Regions from separate parts of the Vibrio harveyi genome, predicted to be linked through region 2. Evidence: predicted binding sites of a transcription regulator. Region 2 holds the regulator's gene; each other region holds the start of a gene.
The links. The regulator PurR, encoded in region 2, represses purine synthesis genes. The targets are predictions, from matches to a motif close to TNANGNAAACGTTTNCNTNA.
Positions count from the first base shown of each region.

Region 1 (4,501 bases), 890 kb from region 2:
GAATGCCATACAAACCACTAAGGCTATGTTTAAACAATTTTGAGCAAACTTCGTTTTGGCTAGCAGAACGGTCTTGCTCGTTACTCGGGACATTTGGAAGTGCGGCGAAAGCCGGCGCACGGCTTAGTACTAATAGCATCAATGCCGTAGTACGTAGAAATAAGCTCATTCACTCTCCTTAACTTGCTTGCACTTAGAAAATGGGTAACGAAAAGGTCACTAAGATTCGCAAATCAGGTACTACCTAGTTAATGGGGTCTCTACGATAGATTCCAAGGTTGATTTTCAACCTTATGGTGGAATCGTGTTCTAGATCACCATTTTGCTTTCCTTTATTCTGACCATCAGAACAAGGAAGGGTTCCTTCTTGAACGTTAGCCATACTAACATTGCAGTATTAACCAAAGATGAACGGCATAGACAAATTTGAAAAAATCATTAGTCTTAGCCCACAAAAGTGAAGCGCAAAGCTCGAATCCACTATCAGCCGACAAGTAGAAGAATCATGAGAGATCAAGAATTTTGGCACAATAAATGGGCCAGTAACCAAATTGGTTTTCATCTAGAAGACGTGAACCCACTATTGCCTGCATTTTGGCAACATACGGCTGCAAAGCATGATGATAAAGTTTTGGTGCCTCTGTGTGGTAAGTCAGAGGATTTGATTTGGTTAGCGACCAAACACGACGAAGTTCAGGGCGTTGAGCTAAGCCAAATTGCGGTAAGAGCGTTTTTTGCTGAGCATTTTTACACACCAACGGTAACGCCTGTTAATGGTATGCACGAGTTATATCAGTTTGATGAGCTGTCGATTTATACGGGTGATTTCTTTACCGCCCCAGTATCTAAAGCCGATATCATTTACGATCGTGCTGCGTTAGTGGCTCTTCCTAAAGAGATGCGAGCAGAATATGCTGCTCGTGTTAAGCAATTGCTGAATCCTGGCGGTCGTATCTTGTTGGTCACGTTGAACTACCCGCAAGAAGAGATGGCAGGACCTCCTTTTAGTGTTCCTGTAGAAGAGATTGAACAGTTATTTTCCGGTTATAAGATCACATGCTTAAACGTAGATCAAGCCGATGATAATCACCCTAAAATTGCCAAAAAGGGTCTGAGTCACTTCTCTGAAGAAGTGTATTTAATTGAAAGTGAATAGGGTAACCGAGTTTATACAAATAAAAAGCGCAGCCAATTGGGCTGCGCTTTTTGTTTCTTGGAGCGAACTAGTGAAATCAGTAAACGATCTGTACTTTAGAAGCGCTATTCACTGCATCTTTAATCGAATCTTCGATAGTCTTACGACGCGTTAGAACAACGCCTAAACGACGGCGACCATCGATTTCAGGCTTACCAAACAAACGAACTTGAGTTTGTGGTTGAGCCAGGGCATTGGCAAGATTATCAAAGCGAATATCTGTTGATGTACCTTGCCCTAGGATGACAGCTGACGCGGACGGGCCGTATTGAATGATACTGTTGATTGGCATGCCAGTGAACGCACGAACATGCAGAGCAAACTCAGACATTTCCTGAGAAATCATAGTTACCATGCCAGTGTCGTGTGGACGAGGTGAAACTTCGTTGAAAATTACTTTATCACCTTTCACGAACAGCTCTACACCGAAGATGCCGTAACCACCGAGCGCATTTACGACTTTCTCCGCTGTGTATTCTGCTGCTTTAATCGCAGTATCTGACATTGCTTGTGGTTGCCACGACTCTCGGTAGTCACCATCTTCTTGACGATGTCCAATTGGTGCGCAGAAATGGACACCATCTTTCGCTCGTACTGTCAGCAGCGTAATTTCATAGTCGAAGTCAATAAAGCCTTCGACGATCACACGACCGGCACCAGTACGACCGCCTTCTTGCGCGTACTCCCACGCTGTTTGCACATCTTGTTCTGTTTTGATGACGCTTTGTCCTTTACCAGACGAACTCATCACAGGTTTTACTACACAAGGGATACCAACGTGCTCAACTGCCGCTTTAAAGTTATCAAAGTTATCTGCAAACTGATAAGGAGAAGTCGTTAAGCTTAGCTCTTCAGCTGCAAGACGACGGATGCCCTCGCGGTTCATAGTCAACTTAGTTGCTTTCGCTGTTGGAACGACGTTCACGCCTTTTTCTTCTAGCTCAACTAATTTGTCTGTTGCGATAGCTTCAATTTCCGGAACCACATAAGCAGGTTGCTCTTTCTTGATGATTTCTTCTAATGCTTTGCCATCAAGCATATCGATGACGTAGCTGCGATGAGCGACTTGCATTGCTGGTGCGTCAGCATAACGGTCACACGCGATCACTTCTAAACCAAGACGTTGACATTCAATTGCTACTTCTTTACCAAGCTCGCCAGAGCCCAGAAGTAATACGCGGGTAGCATGAGTGCTAGTAGCAGTACCAAACATAGTGTTCCCTTACAAAATAAAGTGGTGGAAGCGAATTTGCAGGGGATCATACTGATTTTTGCGAATGAAGCAAACGTTTGCGTGTGATTTTAAACAATAAAAAAAGGCCCTGCGTCATGCAGAGCCTCTCTCATAAGAGCATTGTGAGTTAAATGTTAACAAAACTCACTGGAATATCTGGGTTCAGTGCCTCTAGTGTTGATTGAGTATCGGCTAGGTGGCTGATCTTACCCTGTGAGTTCTCCACTAGTGCTGCGGCTTTGATGTCTTCAAACTGCTCGCCTGCCATCAGGATTTGAATTAAGGCAACCTGAAGTGGCGGAAGGCTAGGGTTGAACGCTGCGTTTTCTGCGTAAGCACCTTGGAATACACGACCACTATTCATCTCAAGAGCAATGCCACTTAAGTTGTTAGTGTATGGAGCGTGACTGATGTTCATAGCAGTAACTGCTTTTTGGATCAGAGTGTCGTTGTCATCGCAAGCAAACTCGTGTTTCACTTCTGCCATTAGACCTGACTGGATACCAAGATCAGCAGGACCGAATGCTTCAGGAAGATAGTCGTGTAGCGATTTTTCTTCACGCTCTGGCAATTGGATCTTTAATTCTTTCGCCGTAGTTAGTTCATTCATGAACTGACGACAGTGACCACAAGGGCTGTAGTTAATGGTGATATCTTTAACACCACGTTCGCCTTTCATCCAAGCATGGCTAATCGCGCATTGTTCAGCATGAACAGTTTGACCTAACTGAACACCAAAAAACTCCATGTTCGCACCGAAGTAAAGGCGACCAGATAGACCACGAACAATCGCGCCTACATAGAATTCAGAAATCGGTGCGTAAGAAAACGCAGCGGCAAAAGGAAGTAGAGCAACACGAAGCTCTTTATCAGAAAGATTGGTAGCGTTTAGTAGCGCTTCAAACTGTTGCTCAGAAATAGTGGCATCAAAATCGTCAGAAAGGACGATAGGAGCAAGAGGTGTTGAAAGTGCTTCAGGAGCGCTTGCTAGCGCCTGTTCAATGCGACTTTTCATGTTGAATCCTTGTTATTGCATGGACAGTTATTCTATGTGAAAGGTGGAAATGTTCTGTGCTTTAGATCACGTTAATGTGTGTAATGATAATTTACGTTACATAATTAGAGTGAGCTCACACATGTATTCGATTTCACTAAGATTTAACGTTATCTCTGTCCCACTAATAACTATATCAACGTATATTCATACTGCGAATTTTCTAGAGGAGATTATGACCTGCTCACTTGATAGCAAAGCAGGTCATTGAGGTTATTATTGGTATAACCAAACCGCCAAAGCAAAGAAGCTTGGCGCGAGAATTGAGGTGATGATGCCACAAAGCACCAATGCAAGAGATGAGAACGCTGCGTCTCCCGGTTGTTTCTCAGCACATGTTGCGGTGCCGAGAGCGTGAGAAACAGTACCCATTGTTAGACCGCGCGCAATTGGATGCTTAATACCAATGATATTGAAGATCGGGTACGCGAGGATGGCACCAAACAAACCCACAATAAGCACTAAAATTGCCGCAACAGCTGCTTCTCCGCCTAAGTGGCTAGAGATTTCCATCGCGATAGGGGTCGTCACAGACTTACCAACCAAGCTGGCTATTAAGCTAATGTCAGCTTTAAATGCCACCGCAATGAGCGTAGCGGTAAGCATGGACATAACACTACCTAACGTGCAAGCCAGAGTGATAATGCGCCAATTAGCTTTGATTTGAGGCAGTTGTTCATAAAGTGGATATGCCAGCGCAACAACGGCGGGTTGAAGTAAAAAGCTGATGTATTCGTTGTCAGCGTAGTATGTTTCAAATGGCACTTTCAAAAAGGTTAGCAACGGGATTAATACCGCGATACTGATCAAAAGCGGGTTAGCAATCGGATTGTTCACCTTGATTGCGATTTGGCGTGCGGCAAGGAAAACCACAATAGTGACAAGTAACCACATACTAGTGCTTCTCCTTCAGTAAGTAATCTAAGAACCATGCCAAGCTGACCAATACGATCAGTGATCCGCCTACTGCACTCGCAATAATTGGCAGTGCGTTAGCCAGTAGCATATCGAAGTGTTG
Region 1 covers NZ_CP125875.1:1,107,123-1,111,623, forward strand. Annotated here, with positions in the region: gene QMY49_RS05780 (nucleotidyltransferase family protein) at 1-169, opposite strand, end outside; gene QMY49_RS05785 (thiopurine S-methyltransferase) at 506-1,156, shown strand; gene purT (formate-dependent phosphoribosylglycinamide formyltransferase) at 1,233-2,408, opposite strand; gene cdd (cytidine deaminase) at 2,557-3,444, opposite strand; gene QMY49_RS05800 (LrgB family protein) at 3,700-4,377, opposite strand; gene QMY49_RS05805 (CidA/LrgA family protein) at 4,379-4,501, opposite strand, start outside.
Region 1: the regulator PurR is predicted to act here: its motif matches at 2,474-2,493, upstream of purT (formate-dependent phosphoribosylglycinamide formyltransferase).

Region 2 (4,501 bases):
ATGTGTTCTTCATTAGTGTCGTTCGCTGCTTTTTGAGAACCGCTGCGTGCCGCAGAGATGCGCCATAGCAAGTTCTTCACGCGAACCAATAATTCCCTTAGTTCAAAAGGCTTTGTCACATAATCGTCTGCGCCCATTTCTAGACCAACGATTTTGTCAATGCTATCCGTGCGTCCTGTCACTAATATGATGCCGATATCTGATTGGCTGCGTAATTCACGCGTAAGCATAAGGCCGTCTTCGCCAGGCAGGTTAATATCCAGCATGATTAGGTCAACATCACCGCCTTGAAGCACTTCGCGCATCTCTGCGCCGCTTTCTGCTTCACTGACTTTGTAACCTTCATTTTGGAAATAGCCCGCGAGCTTACTGCGAGTTACAACATCATCTTCTACGACTAATACGTGATAGCTCATTTACACCACTTTCTGTCTTTTTTATTTTCCAAGACGTATTCTATTCATAACTAGTAACATTTCTAGTCATAGATACATTAAAAAGCAAGATTTTGCGATTTTATTGATTCAAAGCAAGCTTATTTACAGCCATTCACAAATACGCATATTTTCCAATAATGCATAACAATTATAGTTACTGCTATTCATCTTAATTGTTTACACTTAAGGGATAACCATTCAGGAGCAAAAAAATGCAAGAAGTGAAAGCTTTTAACGAGAAACGCGCAGAAATCTATTGGTGGTTTTCTAGCCTGTTCGCAAAAGAACTGACAGAGAAAGAACTAGAAACCTACCACAGTGTTGAAATTCGAAGCTTTTTAGCGGGTCTTGGTGAAAACGAATCACTAAAACCAGCTGTTGATACCCTTGTTGATGCACTCAACCGTTTACAAGACCGTGAAGACGCTCAGTTAGAATTAGCAGCGGACTTCTGTGAACTCTTTCTAAAAACAGAAAAGCACGGCGCACTGCCTTATGCTTCAATGTACATCGGCGAATCTGGTTTATTAAATGATAAGCCAGCAGAAGAGATGGAAAAACTGATGGCAGACTTTGGCGTGCAAGTGGACGAAAATCTGAAAGAACCAGCGGACCACTTAGCGGTCGAGCTAGATTTTCTAGGCAACATGATTATCCGCTCGAACGAACTAGAGCAAGATAAACATATGGAAGAAGCGTTCGGAAAACAGAACGAGTTCATCCAACAACACCTTATGACTTGGCTGCCACAGTTTGCTGCTAAATGTAAGCAATTCGACGAATTTGGCTTCTACATTAGCGTTACGCAACTATTAATTGCATTTTGTAAACTGGACAGCACCTACCTTCTTGGTGAATAATTGCCACCTATTTTGGGGAGTCTGTCATTCAGACTCCCTATTTTATTCGTTTGTTTTTAATCTGGCACAGAGAAATACAATCAATTTAGCCGTTAAAATGTGACCTCAGGGGCACAAAACAACTGCCTAGAATATTGCCAGCTTGCTCGCATCAGTCTAAAATGTGAGCGCAAACGATTAAATATGATTTATATGTAAACCGCTGAAATAAAGCGGTTTTTGTGTTTTCTTAACAGGATTGCTGACCAATTCCTCACTTATATAAGAAAGGAATATGAGACTCAGCGATAAATGTTGCTACAAACCTTTTTATACCGATTTCGGAACAACCGCTGCCAAATATCTCAGCAATGCCCCTATTCGCAGTTGCTCGGTTTGCGCAAGACCCTAAGCGTATGGTTGTCTTCACTACGGTATTTACAGTAGCTCGATACAGGACATCATTTATGGCCACTATTAAAGACGTTGCTCGCTTAGCCGGCGTTTCTACCACTACGGTTTCGCACGTAATTAATAAAACTCGCTTTGTTGCTGAAGCAACTCAAGAAAAAGTAATGAAAGCGGTGGATGAACTTAATTACGCACCAAGTGCCGTTGCGCGCAGTTTAAAATGCAACTCAACTCGTACCATCGGTATGTTAGTTACTCAATCTACCAACCTATTCTTCTCTGAAGTAATCGACGGCGTTGAGAGCTACTGTTACCGTCAAGGTTACACTCTGATCCTATGTAACACGGGCGGTATTTACGAGAAGCAACGTGACTACATCCGCATGCTAGCTGAGAAACGTGTAGATGGCATTCTAGTAATGTGTTCTGACCTTACGGAAGAGCTAAAAGAGATGCTTGACCGTCATTCAGATATTCCTAAAGTTGTCATGGATTGGGGTCCTGAAAGCTCACAAGCAGACAAGATCATCGATAACTCAGAAGAAGGCGGTTACATCGCAACAAAATACCTGATCGACAATGGTCATACTGATATTGCTTGTCTGAGCGGTCACTTCGAAAAAGCAGCTTGCCAAGAACGTATTGCGGGTTACCGTCGTGCGATGGCTGAAGCAAATCTAGCCGTTAACGAAGATTGGATTCTTGAAGGCAACTTTGAGTGTGACACGGCTGTCTTAGCTGCAGATAACATCAGTGCTATGGACAAACGTCCAACCGCTGTTTTCTGTTTCAATGACACTATGGCTCTTGGCTTGATGAGCCGCCTACAACAAAACGGTATCAAAGTACCAGACGATATTTCTGTTATCGGTTACGACAATATCGAACTTGCTGAGTACTTCTCTCCACCGCTAACGACGATTCACCAACCAAAACGTCGTGTGGGTAAAAATGCATTTGAGATCCTACTTGAGCGCATCAAAGATAAAGAGCATGAGAAGCGTGTTTTCGAAATGCAACCAGAGATCGTTGTGCGTAATACAGTTAAGAAATTGAACTGATCTCTCACTTGATTTTATAAAGCGCTCCTAGGGGCGCTTTTTTATTGCCTAAAAATAACTTTTTTGGACATTTCATCAGAAAAATAATTTAAAGAACGAAGATAAGTTGCTGTTTTAACTCAAGGTAGCACATATCCTTGATAGACCTTTTGTATTACAATTATACATTCCAGCATATGAAACTTTACACATCAAATTACCACTATTAACTGAACCAAGATCACACTTCAACGTTTGAAACGTGATGTTAATTCAATATACGAAGTATCCTCAAAGAGTCACGCACAGGGCAAACCATCCGAAAGGGTGGGACGCAAAGCCTCCGGCCTGAACCATCTTATTAGATGGAAGGTAGCGGGGTTACCGATGGCAAATATGCATTAAGTGAGTTTACCCTTTAATGACATTGTGTCTGCATGCATTTGCTAATCTCTCGGACCTGATTTTTGGTGGCGTAATATTAATTACACCGAGATAACACACCATGGATAAACCGATACTCAAAGACTCAATGAAGCTGTTTGAGGCACTTGGTAATATCAAGTCGCGCTCAATGTTTGGTGGTTTTGGGCTCTTCGCCGATGAAACGATGTTTGCGCTTGTCGTAAACAATCAACTTCATATTCGAGCTGACCAACAAACTTCATCTGACTTCGAGACTCAAGGACTAAAACCGTACGTCTACAAGAAACGTGGTTTCCCAGTCGTTACGAAATACTATGCAATTTCTGATGATCTTTGGGACACAACCGACCGCTTGATTGAAGTTGCCAAGCAATCCCTCGAGACTGCTAAGCAAGAGAAAAAACAACAAGCAAGCACCAAGCCTAATCGATTGAAAGATCTACCTAACCTGCGTCTAGCAACTGAGCGTATGCTCAAGAAAGCGGGCATTGACTCTGTAGAGCAACTTGAAGCAGAAGGCGCGCTAAACGCATACAAAGCAATCCAAGATACGCATGCCTCTACGGTAAGCCTTGAACTGCTCTGGGCGTTAGAAGGTGCAATCAAAGGCACACATTGGAGTGTCGTACCTCAGTCTCGTCGAGAAGAATTGATGAGTGCTCTTTCCTAAAGCATTTATATCAGCATGACATTGAGTAAAAGCCGCAGTTTTCAAACTGCGGTTTTTTTTTGAAATTTTTTATTGCCCCATTCTGTCTTATTATCTAAGAAGCCAAACGGAGCTATTGATATGAATAAGAAACTGATTTTAGGACTGATCCTACTCGCGACGATTATCTTTTTAGGCGTGAATTTTGGTCAATACCTAACGCTAGAAAACGCGAAGGCGCAACAAGAAGCGTTGAACACTTTTATTAGCGAAAACTTCGTATTCGCTGCTGCCACTTATTTCTTTGCTTACATTGCCATCACTGCGTTTTCGATTCCAGGCGCAGCAGTGGTGACTTTGCTTGGTGCGGCGCTATTTGGTTTCTGGACAAGTTTGCTGCTGGTTTCTTTTGCCAGCACAATCGGTGCAACGATCGCTTTTTTAAGCAGCCGTTACCTATTGAGGGAATGGGTACAGAGTAAGTTTGGAAACAAGCTAGGTGCGATCAACCAGGGTGTAGAAAAAGACGGCGCATTTTACCTGTTTTCGCTACGCTTAATCCCTGTTTTTCCATTTTTCCTAATCAACTTGTTAATGGGTCTAACACCAATGACTATTGCTCGATTCTACTTAACAAGCCAAATTGGTATGTTGCCCGGCACTGCGGTTTATCTGAATGCAGGTACACAGCTAGCAACC
Region 2 covers NZ_CP125875.1:1,992,511-1,997,011, forward strand. Annotated here, with positions in the region: gene torR (two-component system response regulator TorR) at 1-416, opposite strand, end outside; gene torD (molecular chaperone TorD) at 650-1,297, shown strand; gene purR (HTH-type transcriptional repressor PurR) at 1,744-2,748, shown strand; cyclic di-GMP riboswitch class I at 3,027-3,116, shown strand; gene QMY49_RS09555 (TfoX/Sxy family DNA transformation protein) at 3,233-3,823, shown strand; gene QMY49_RS09560 (TVP38/TMEM64 family protein) at 3,944-4,501, shown strand, end outside.

Region 3 (4,501 bases), 180 kb from region 2:
GATCTGAGTTGTGTAAGGGTTCCAAGTTACGCCTAGAGACTCTGTGATGAACTCTTCAGAGAACTTGTGCCAATCTAGCTCTGGGTAAGCAGAAAGGTGTGCGTTGTAGTTACCTACTGCACCGTTGATTTTCGCTAGGATCTCAACGTTTTCGATTTGCTTGAATTGACGCTCCATACGGTACGCCACGTTTGCCATTTCTTTACCCATTGTTGATGGAGAAGCTGGCTGACCGTGTGTACGAGATAGAAGAGGAATGTCGCGGTATTCCACTGCTAGCGCTTTGATAGCGTCGATTAGGTTACGCATTTCTGGAAGAATCACGTTCTCACGCGCTTCTTTAAGCATAAGAGCGTGTGAAGTGTTGTTGATGTCTTCAGAAGTACATGCAAAGTGGAAGAACTCGTTTACTGCGTGCAGTTCAGGAACGTCTGCTACTTTCTCTTTTAGGAAGTACTCAACCGCTTTAACGTCGTGGTTAGTTGTACGCTCGATCTCTTTGATTCGGCGTGCATCTTCTTCAGAGAAGTTTGCAGCAAGGTCGTCTAGGAATTGGTTTGCTTCTGCGCTAAACGCTGGCACTTCTGCAATTTCAGCAGTAGCAGCAAGCTTTTGTAGCCAGCGGATTTCAACGATAGTACGGTACTTTAGTAGACCGTATTCACTGAAAATTTCGCGTAACGCAATTGTCTTGCTTCCGTAACGGCCGTCTACTGGTGAAACAGCAGTCAATGCTGACAGTTCCATGATGTTCTCCTGAATTGGGTTTCTAAATTTCGTGAGCTTTATACCAATAACTGTGGCAATTGTCACGAATATTGCGCAAACGTTTGCGCGAGATTTGTTTTGATCGAAAAAAATGAGCTCGCGATAAACGCGAGCTGCTTACTTGATACCTTATTACATTCGAGCAAGAAGGATTTGTGCTTGCTCTACCATCTTCTTGCGTCCGAAGATCAGGTGGCGACGTTTACCGCCAACTTGACGCCAGAGTACTGCGCTACGAATACCCGATAACAACAACGCACGAACTTTGTGCTGGTTAGCGGTTTGTTGCAGTACAGATGGAGTACCAGTTACTTGAATACGAGGACCAATAGGGCTGACTACATCCAAGTAAATGCTCGCTAGGTTGCTGATCATTTGATCATCTAGCAATTCAAAATGTTCCGTTTGACGCTGAGCCATTTGAATGCGGTCACCAAGTTGTGACATTGCATCGTTACGACTCGATAGCTTGCGCTCTAATGCCATTAGGCTGATGATGTAGCGAGTGACTTCACTTCCAGATGGGGTGCTATCAATCCCTTTCACCAAGCATTCAAGACCCAGCTTAAGGTCGGCTTCGCGACCGAAAACACCGATGGTGTTGGCTGGGCTAGTATTCAAAATGGCGTTAATTGACGTTTCAAAGGCATCTTGATCACAATGTCCGTCTCTCGCTACCTGTTGAACCAAAGCAACAGCTTGGCAGATACCTGCAAAAGCGATAGTACGGTCATAAAGTGTATTCGCCACGTAACGACTCCTAAGCTTGAGAATATTTAATGCGTTGCTCGATGATGCCGCCACCAAGGCACACGTCATCTTTATAGAACACGGCTGATTGACCTGGCGTTACAGCAATTTGTGGCTCGTCAAAGATCACTTTAATGTTTTCATCATCGATAGGGATGATTGTACAAGGAATATCTTCCTGACGGTAACGAGTTTTCACTGTGCACTTCATAACATCGCGAATTGGCTCACGATCTACCCAGTGAAGTTGTGATGCAAGTAGACCTTCTGATTTCAGCATTGGGTGGTCTTTACCTTGAACCGCAATCAAAACGTTACGTTCTAGATCTTTCTCACCAACAAACCATGGGTCTTCGTTACCGCCACCGCCTTTACGACCACCGATATGAAGACCTTTGCGTTGACCTAATGTGTGGTACATCAAACCTTGATGCTGACCGATCACTTCGCCTTCTGGCGTTTCGATATTACCCGGTTGAGCAGGAAGGTAACGACCTAGGAATTCCGTAAACTTACGTTCACCGATGAAACAGATACCGGTAGAATCTTTCTTCTTCGCTGTGATCAGGTCTTGCTCTTCTGCGATACGGCGCACTTCTGGCTTCTCTAAATCACCAACAGGGAATAGGCTACGTGCAATCTGCTCGTGGCTTAATGTGTATAGGAAGTAGCTCTGGTCTTTGTTGCCATCTAGACCACGTAGCATTTGTGGTTTTTCCTGTTCTTCACCAGGTAAAGCGTCTTCTGGGAAAGAACGACGCACATAGTGACCCATTGCGATGTAATCTGCATCAAGCACTTCATCCGCAAATTCTAGAAATGCTTTGAATTTGATTTCTTTGTTACAAAGAATGTCTGGGTTTGGTGTACGACCTGCTTTGTATTCCGCAAGGAAGTATTCAAATACATTATCCCAGTATTCAGCAGCAAAGTTGATAGTGTGTAGGTGGATGCCTAGCTTGTCACATACTGCCTGCGCATCAGCAAGATCTTCTGCTGCTGTACAATATTCTTCGTTGTCATCTTCTTCCCAGTTCTTCATGAACAGGCCTTCTACTTGGTAGCCTTGTTGCTTTAGAAGATACGCAGAAACAGATGAATCAACGCCGCCGGACATACCGACGATGACTTTCTTTTGGCTGTTATCAGACATTACTAAACACCACTAAAATTAACGGGACGCAGATTCTACCAGAATCCACTGACCGGTGACAGATCCGAGATCGAAATCACACTTCGATTTTGGCTTAAATTTATCCAAATGCGAACGTGAGTATTAAATTCGATAAGTATAGAAGGGTTATATATGGCATAGTTGGCAAAAATCCAAGAGGAAAAATCAAATGACTGAAGAAAACCAATTTATGCAAGAAGCTGAGTTGATTGAAATTGTTGAAAATCAACTTGAAGATGGTAATCCACTTAAGGTGAAAGAAACGCTGATGCGTCTAATGATGACAGGCACACCACGTGAAGATGCGGTGGCGATGATGGCGTGTGCTATGTCTATTGAGATTTTTGACGTAATGAAGAACGGTGGGGAGTTCGACCTTAAGCGTTACAGTGAACACCTCGAACAACTGCCAGATCTTGGTTTCATGGAAGGCGAATAGGGCGATTGAAAGAAAAAAGCGGACTGCAAACGTTTGCTATAATTGCCTTTATTGCTGCTTTAATGACGGCGGTATAGAATCCGTTCTCCTTTTCATCCCCTTACTCAGACTAACAATATGAAATTTCCTGGACAACGCAAATCGAAGCACTATTTTCCTGTTCATGCTCGTGACCCATTGGTGAGCCAAGCACAAGAAAGCAAAAAGATGACGCGCACTCACATCATCGGCATTGACCAAACGCTGGTTGATATTGAAGCGAAAGTTACAACGGATGTGATTGAAAAGTACGGTTTGAGTAAAGGACACTCGTTGGTAATTGATGACGCGACTGCAGAAGCGCTATACCAACAGCTAAAAGAAGAATGCTTAATTACCAATGAGTATGCTGGTGGCACAATTGGTAACACGCTACACAACTATTCTGTGTTAGCGGATGACCGTTCAACGCTTTTGGGTGTAATGAGTCAGGACATCAAAATTGGTAGCTACGGTTACCGCTACCTATGTAACACTTCTAGCCGTATGGACCTGAACTACCTACAAGGTGTTGAAGGTGCCATCGGTCGCTGTTTCGCTCTGATTACAGAAGATGGTGAACGTACTTTCGCAATCAGTGAAGGTCAAATGAACCAACTTCACCCAGACAACATCCCTGAGAAAATCTTCAAGAGCGCATCTGCGTTAGTACTGACTGCTTACCTAGTTCGTTGTAAAGAAGGCGACCCAATGCCGGAAGCAACGATGCGTGCAATTGAATACGCGAAGAAACATGATGTTCCTGTGGTACTAACACTAGGAACTAAATTTGTTATTCAAGATGACCCAACATTCTGGCAAGAATTTATTCGTGACAATGTATCCGTTGTTGCAATGAATGAAGACGAAGCGGAAGCGCTAACGGGCGAATCTGATCCGCTAGCGGCGTCGGATAAGACGCTTGAGTGGGCTGACCTTGTGTTATGTACAGCAGGTCCTGTTGGTCTATTTATGGCGGGTTATACAGAAGAAAGCGCGAAGCGTGAAACGTCGTTGCCGCTGCTTCCTGGTTCTATTGCCGAATTCAACCGTTTTGAATTTAGCCGACCTGCAAAGAAAGACTCATGTGAAAATGCGATCAAAGTATATTCACATATCTCCCCATACATGGGTGGTCCAGAAAAAATTAAAAATACTAATGGTGCAGGTGATGCAGCATTGTCAGCAGTACTTCACGATATGGCTGCAAATAAATACCACAAAGAAAATGTGCCTAACTCTAGCAAGCACAGCAATGAGTATTTAACTTACTCTTCGTTCTCTCAAGTCTGTAAATACGCAAACCGTGCGAGTTACGAAGTGTTAGTGCAGCATTCACCACGTCTTTCTCG
Region 3 covers NZ_CP125875.1:1,811,166-1,815,666, reverse strand. Annotated here, with positions in the region: gene purB (adenylosuccinate lyase) at 1-747, opposite strand, end outside; gene hflD (high frequency lysogenization protein HflD) at 901-1,518, opposite strand; gene mnmA (tRNA 2-thiouridine(34) synthase MnmA) at 1,529-2,671, opposite strand; gene QMY49_RS08710 (hypothetical protein) at 2,862-3,131, shown strand; gene QMY49_RS08705 (inosine/guanosine kinase) at 3,249-4,501, shown strand, end outside.
Region 3: the regulator PurR is predicted to act here: its motif matches at 3,153-3,172, upstream of QMY49_RS08705 (inosine/guanosine kinase).